Regions from separate parts of the Amycolatopsis sp. NPDC051106 genome, predicted to be linked through region 1. Evidence: riboswitches for the same ligand, from Rfam matches in the RefSeq annotation. Region 1 holds a riboswitch; the other holds the start of a gene.
The links. A riboswitch is a leader RNA that binds a small molecule or an ion and turns the genes downstream of it on or off. The one in region 1 is predicted to bind thiamine pyrophosphate.

Region 1 (3,379 bases):
GCCGACGGCCAGCGCGAGCAGCGTCGCGTCGACGGCCACCTTCAGCGAGTTCACCGCGGCGTCCCAGCCGGACACCTGCAGCGCGCCTTTCTCACCGGTGCTCGTGAGGGCCTGGTACCCGGCGAGGCTCCAGCCGTCCGAAGTGGACACCGATTCGACGAGGAGGGCGACAATCGGCGTGAGCAGGAGGGCCAGCACCACGCCCGCGGCGCCGACGACCGTCCATTCACCGCCACGCGGGCGGCGGGTTTTCGCGGCTCCGATCCGGGCGCCGTCCTTCCGCCGCCGGGCCAGTCCGCCAAGCACCAGCGCGGCGACCACGGCCGTGAACTGGATCAGGGAAAGCGCCGCCGCGCCCGAGAGGTCCAGCAGGTCGACGGTCCGCAGGTAGATCTCGGTTTCCAGCGTCCGGTACTTCGCGCCGCCGAGGATGAGGACGACGCCGAAACTGGTGGCGCAGAACAGGAACACCACCGCCGCGGCGGACGCGATCGCGGGCGCCAGCGCGGGCAGCGTCACCGAGCGGAACGCCCGCCACGGCGACGCACCCAGCGCGCGGGCGGCGTCGGTCGTGCGCGAATCCAGCCGCGCCCAGAGCCCGGCGACGGTCCGCGCGACGACGGCGACGTTGAAGAACGCGTTGGCCAGGACGATCGGCAGCACGCCACCGTCCGGCCACAGCGCCCGGAACGCCAGGCCGACGACGACGGTCGGCAGCACGAACGGCACCAGCACCAGCGTCCGCGCGAGGCCGACGCCGGGCAGCTTCACCCGGCCCAACAGGAACGCCACCGGCAGCCCGGCGAGCACGGCCACCAGCGTCGACGCGGCCGCGCTCGCCACCGTGAAACCGGCCAGCTGCCAGGTCCGCGCGTCGCCGAGGACGACGTCGAGCCCACCGGCGGCGAACCCGCGGCCGATGATCGCCAGCACCGGCCAGGCGAAGAACACCACCAGGAACCCGATCGGGGCCAGCCCGAGCAGTGCCAGGCCTAGCCCGCGGGCGGTCCGCGGTGGGGTCAGCGCTTTCCGGGTGGCGGTGTCCCCGGGCGTCACTGCACGAGTGTGCGCCATTCGCCGATCCACTTCTCGCGTCCGGCCTGGACCTGGTCCGCCGTCAGCATCTGCGGCTTCTGCGGCAGCGGCGCCACCTGCGCCCAGCCCGCGGGCAGGTCGACGCCCTGGCGCGCCGGGTAGACGTACATGTTGGCCGCGACGGTCGCCTGGAACTGCTGGGAGAGCAGGAAGTCGACGACCTTGCGCGCGCTCTCGACCTGCTTGCCGTTCGCGAGCACACCCGCGTACTCGACCTGCCGGTAACAGGTGTCGAGCAGCGCCTTGGTGCGCGGCTTGCCGTCGTCGCCGACCTCCGCGGCCGGTGAGGAGGCGTACGAGACGACGATCGGCCGCGGTCCCTTGCCGGACGAGCCGGAGAAGTCCTTGGTGTAGGCCTCTTCCCAGCCGCTGACCACCTTGAGCCCGTTGGCCTTCAGCTTCGTCCAGTAGTCCTTCCAGCCGGCCTCGCCGTACTTCGCGATGGTGCCGAGCAGGAACGCGAGCCCGGGCGAGGCCGTCGCCGGGTCCTCGGCGACCAGCAGGTCCTTGTACTTCGGGTCGGCCAGGTCCTCGTAGGTTTCCGGCGCCGGGATGCCCTTGGTGGTGAAGTAGTTCGTGTCGACGTTGACGCAGACGTCCCCGACGTCGACCGCGGAGAGCCGGTGCTCGGGGTCGACCGCGTAACGCTGCGGCCCGCGATCGGCCTCCGGGCTGGTGTACGGCTCGAAGACGCCCTCCTTGAGCGCGCGCGAAGCGAAGGTCGAGTCGACGCCGTACGCGACGTCGCCGATCGGGTTGGCCTTCGTCAGCACGAGCTTGTTGGTCAGCGAACCGGCGTCGCCCTGCTTGAGCACGGAGACCTTGATGCCCGACTGCTTCTGGAAGGCGTCGAGCACCTCCTGCGGCGCCAGGAAGGAGTCGTGCGTCACGAGGGTGACGGTGGGCGTCTGCTGCGTGCCACCGTCACCGTCCGACAGCGAGCACCCAGCGGCGACGACACTGACGGCGGCGATGGCCGTCGCGGCGCGCACAGCCCTGCTTTTCATCTACCCTCCTGCACTTCACCGGACGAGGAGGGAAAGCCCTCCCTTCGCCGGCATGATCCGGTCAGGTGCGAACGGTCGCGGGTGACCCCGCCTCTCAGCCCGGCTCACCGGACTCCCGTGGCAACCGTGCAGCGTAGTCCAGGACGTTGGACGATGGAGCCATGACGGAAATCTTGAGCGACTCCGAGGCCGACGAACGACTGGGCGCCGGCTGGACGCGTTCCGGAGCGGTGATCTCCCGCGAGGTCGAGCTGGCGAGCTTCCCGCAGGCGATCGAGGTGGTGGACCGCGTCGCGGTGCTGGCCGAGGCGGCTGATCACCACCCCGACATCGACATCCGCTGGCGCACGCTGACGTTCCGGCTCTCGACGCATTCGGCGGGTGGGTTGACGGAGAAGGACTTCTCGCTGGCGGCCGAGATCGACTCGGTGCTCGCCGATCTGTGACCTCGGTAACGCTGAGTGCACCTTTTCGACAGTTTGGCGTCTCTCGGTTACCAGACCTTCGGGAGGGAGACGAGATGACTCAGGCAATCGTGGTCGGTACGGCAGCGTTCGCGACGATGGTCGCGGCAGCGGGCGGTGTGCTGTGGTTCACGGTCCGCTCCCGCCGTCACCCGGACGGCTGAGCGCTGTCGGTGAGTTCGCTCACAGCAGCTAACGAACACCAAGATCAGCGCGCTGAGCAGGCGGAAGCATCGGTTCGGCCCTAGGAAACGCCATGAACAGCACCGCCGCCCTCACGCCCGCCCAGCGCGCCTGGATCAACGCCCTCGCCCCCGCCGTGGTGCTGATCACGATCGCGTTGATGGGCCTCCTCGGCTAGTCGACCCCGTCAACGAGCAGCAGCCGTCGATCGAGCGCCGTCGCCCTGATCTCCAGTGCGGCGGCGTACTCGTCGGAGCGGTACCAGCGCTCGGCGGTGTCGCGATCCGGGAACTCGACGACGACGATCCGCTTGCCCGGCTGGGTTTCCCCTTCGAGCGTGGCCGGGATCGCGCCTCTCGCGAGGTACCGGCCGCCGTGGGCTTCGATCGAAGCCGCGGCGAGCTCGCGGTAGCGCTGCGCCAGGGCTTCGTCGAGGATTTCGACCTCGGAGATCACGTAGGCAGTCACGGCTCCGAGCGTGGCAGAGCGGCTCGCGCCGAGCGTGGTGCTGCCGCTACCCGGCTCAGACGTTGAAGCGGAACTCCACCACGTCGCCGTCGGCCATGACGTAGTCCTTGCCCTCCATGCGGACCTTGCCCGCCGCCCGGGCGGCCGCCATCGAGCCCGCCG
Region 2 (3,379 bases), on a different contig from region 1:
GGGAACAGCTCCGTGCGGATCGCCTCCAAGGCGTCTTCCCGCAGCAGCGCGTGGCCCGTCATCGACGCCGCCACCGGGTCGACCACCAGCGGGAAGTCCAGGCCGAGTTCATCGAGGGTCTTCGCGACCGCGCGGATGATCTCGGCGGAAGCCAGCATCCCCGTCTTCGCCGCGTTCACGCCCATGTCGGACGCCACCGCCTTGATCTGCGCGGTGACCACGTCGGCCGGGATCTCCGTGAAACCCTGGACGCCCAGCGAGTTCTGCACGGTGACCGCGGTCAGCGCGACGAGCCCGTGGACGCCGTGCGCGAAGAACGTACGCAGGTCCGCCTGGATGCCCGCACCACCGCCGGAGTCGGAGCCGGCGATGGTGAGGGCGGTCGGCGGAGTCACGGCTGCACCACGGGCAGGTACACCTTGTTGCCGGACTCGGTGAACTCCGCCGATTTCGAAGCCATCCCGGCCTCGATGGCCTCCACAGTGGACAGACCGTGCTCCTCGGCGTACTTGCGGACGTCCTGCGTGATCCGCATCGAGCAGAACTTCGGCCCGCACATCGAGCAGAAGTGCGCGGTCTTGGCCGGCTCGGCGGGCAGCGTCTCGTCGTGGAACGACCGCGCCGTGTCCGGGTCGAGCGAGAGGTTGAACTGGTCGTTCCAGCGGAACTCGAAGCGCGCCTTCGACAGCTCGTCGTCCCACTCCTGGGCGTACGGGTGGCCCTTGGCGAGGTCGGCGGCGTGCGCGGCGATCTTGTAGGTGATCACGCCGGTCTTGACGTCGTCGCGGTTGGGCAGGCCGAGGTGCTCCTTCGGCGTGACGTAACAGAGCATCGCCGTGCCGTACCAGCCGATCTGCGCCGCGCCGATGGCCGACGTGATGTGGTCGTAGCCCGGCGCGATGTCCGTCGCGAGTGGACCGAGGGTGTAGAAAGGTGCTTCGCCGCAGAGCTTTTCCTCGAGCTCGACGTTCTCCTTGATCTTGTGCATCGGCACGTGGCCGGGGCCCTCGATCATCACCTGGACGTCGTGCGAGCGCGCGATGTGCGTCAGCTCGCCGAGGGTTTCCAGCTCGGCGAACTGGGCGCGGTCGTTGGCGTCGGCGATCGAGCCGGGGCGCAGGCCGTCGCCCAGGGAGAACGTGACGTCGTACTGGCGCAGGATCTCGCAGAGTTCCTCGAAGTGCGTGTACAAAAAGGACTCTTGGTGGTGCGCGAGGCACCACGCGGCCATGATCGAGCCACCGCGGCTGACGATCCCGGTGACGCGCCGCGCGGTCAGCGGGATGTAGCGCAGCAGCACGCCGGCGTGCACGGTGACGTAGTCGACACCCTGTTCGCACTGCTCGATGATGGTGTCGCGGTAGATCTCCCACGACAGCTTTTCCGGTTCCCCGTCGACCTTTTCCAGCGCCTGGTAGATCGGCACGGTGCCGACCGGGACCGGCGAGTTGCGGATGATCCACTCGCGCGTCTCGTGGATCCGCTTGCCGGTGGAGAGGTCCATGATCGTGTCGGCGCCCCAGCGGGTCGCCCACACCATCTTGTCGACCTCTTCTTCGACCGACGACCAGACGGCCGAGTTGCCCATGTTGGCGTTGATCTTCACCAGGAAGTTCTTGCCGATGATCATCGGTTCGGTCTCGGGGTGGCGGCGGTTGACCGGGATCACGGCGCGGCCGCTGGCGACCTCCGCGCGCACGAACTCCGGCTCGACGCGCTCGCGGGCGGCGATGTACTCCATTTCCCTGGTGACGACGCCTTGTTTGGCCCAGCCGAGCTGCGTGTTGTGCTCACGGCCGTCGGCCCAGCCGGCGCGCAGCCGGTGGAGTCCACTGTGGACGTCGATCGAAGCTTCCGGATCCGTGTACGGGCCGGAAGTGTCGTAGACGTCGAAGTGTTCGCCGTTCGAGAGGTCGATCCGGCGCGCCGGAACGCGGAGTCCGGATTCGGTCTGGTGGTACACCTTGTGCGAGCCCGTGATCGGGCCGGTCGTGACGGAGACGTGCTTGTTCTCGAGCGTGGTCAACGACTTTCACTCCCTACGCCGGCATTACCCGGTCAGGTTCATGCGGTCGGTGACGCCTGCGAAAACGCAAGTCACCCTCTCAGCCCGCCATGGCGCGAGCTCCCGCGTTGGTGTTGTGCCACCGACCATGCCACGCCGGGGCGACATACTCAAGCCCGCTCACCTCACCCGACCAGTTCGGCCGGGGTCGCGTAGACGTCGACCATGGCTCCGTTGCGCAGCACGGTGATCGGCAGTGCGGTGCCGATCACTTCCGCGAACAGCTGCCGCTGGATGCCCTGCGCGTCCGACACGCGGGTGCGCCCGACGGTCAGCACGAGGTCGCCTGCCTTGAGGCCCGCCCGGTCCGCGGGGCCGCCGGAGACGACTTCGTGCACCCGCAGCCCGGCGCTCTGGCCGGTGCGCCCGGCGACGTCGTCCGGCAGTGGCGCGGGCACGCCGACGACGCCGAGGTACGCGCGCCGCACCCGGCCCTCGACGACGAGCGTGTCGATGATCCGCCGGGTGGTCGTGGTGATCGGCACGGCGAGCCCGAGCCCGAAGCCGGCGACCGCGGTGTTGATCCCGACGACGCGGCCGGCGGAGTCCGCGAGCGCGCCGCCGGAGTTGCCGGGGTTGAGCGCGGCGTCGGTCTGGATGACGTCCTCGATCACGCGGGTGGTCCGGCCTTGCCGCACCGGGAGCGCCCGGCCGAGCGCGCTCACGACGCCGGCGGTGACGGTGCCGGAGAAGCCGAGCGGGCTCCCGACGGCCACGACGAGCTGCCCGACGACGAGCTGGTCGGCATCGCCCAGCCGGGCGGCGGACGGTGTCTCACCCCGCGCCCGCAATACGGCGAGATCGGACAGCGGATCGGCTCCGACGACGTCGAAGGGCACCTCGCTGCCGTCGGCGAAGGTCGCGACGCCTTTTCGGTTGCCGTCCACGACGTGGGCGTTGGTGAGCAGGTGGCCGTCGTCGGCGAAGACGACCGCCGAGCCGCTGCCGCGTGCGAGCCGCACCCCGGCGACGTGCGGGGTGACGGTCTTGGCGACCGTGCTGACGGCGCGCGAGTAGGCGTCCATCGCGTCATCCATGAAGGCACCTCGATTACACCGTTGCAGGTACTACAAGTGTGCGCCCGGTCGAACGGGAAGTCCGTTCGCTGCTGGTGAACCGGCGCCGTGACCGGACCAGTGACGGTCAGTGGTTCACCGGATCGGACCATGCGCGGGTGAAGGATCGGCGAGAGACTTCCAGGCGCTTCTGTAACGGTGCAGAAGTGACTTTCTGTGGGGTTGATATGCGAAAACTCATGTTCGGCGCCCTCGCCGGGCTGCTGGTCACCGGCCTGATCCCGGGGATCGCGGCAGC

Region 2: linked by a shared signal. The riboswitch ahead of thiC (phosphomethylpyrimidine synthase ThiC) and the one ahead of AB0M83_RS41855 (thiamine ABC transporter substrate-binding protein) in region 1 are both predicted to bind thiamine pyrophosphate.

What each region holds. Positions count from the first base shown of each region.
Region 1 covers NZ_JBFBBQ010000103.1:9,401-12,779, reverse strand. Annotated here, with positions in the region: gene AB0M83_RS41860 (iron ABC transporter permease) at 1-975, opposite strand, end outside; gene AB0M83_RS41855 (thiamine ABC transporter substrate-binding protein) at 1,053-2,102, opposite strand; TPP riboswitch at 2,124-2,231, opposite strand; gene AB0M83_RS41850 (4a-hydroxytetrahydrobiopterin dehydratase) at 2,264-2,548, shown strand; gene AB0M83_RS41845 (DUF1330 domain-containing protein) at 2,924-3,217, opposite strand; gene ychF (redox-regulated ATPase YchF) at 3,273-3,379, opposite strand, start outside.
Region 2 covers NZ_JBFBBQ010000156.1:6,681-10,059, forward strand. Annotated here, with positions in the region: gene thiD (bifunctional hydroxymethylpyrimidine kinase/phosphomethylpyrimidine kinase) at 1-395, opposite strand, end outside; gene thiC (phosphomethylpyrimidine synthase ThiC) at 392-2,026, opposite strand; TPP riboswitch at 2,020-2,142, opposite strand; gene AB0M83_RS47080 (trypsin-like peptidase domain-containing protein) at 2,191-3,102, opposite strand; gene AB0M83_RS47085 (glycoside hydrolase family 15 protein) at 3,309-3,379, shown strand, end outside.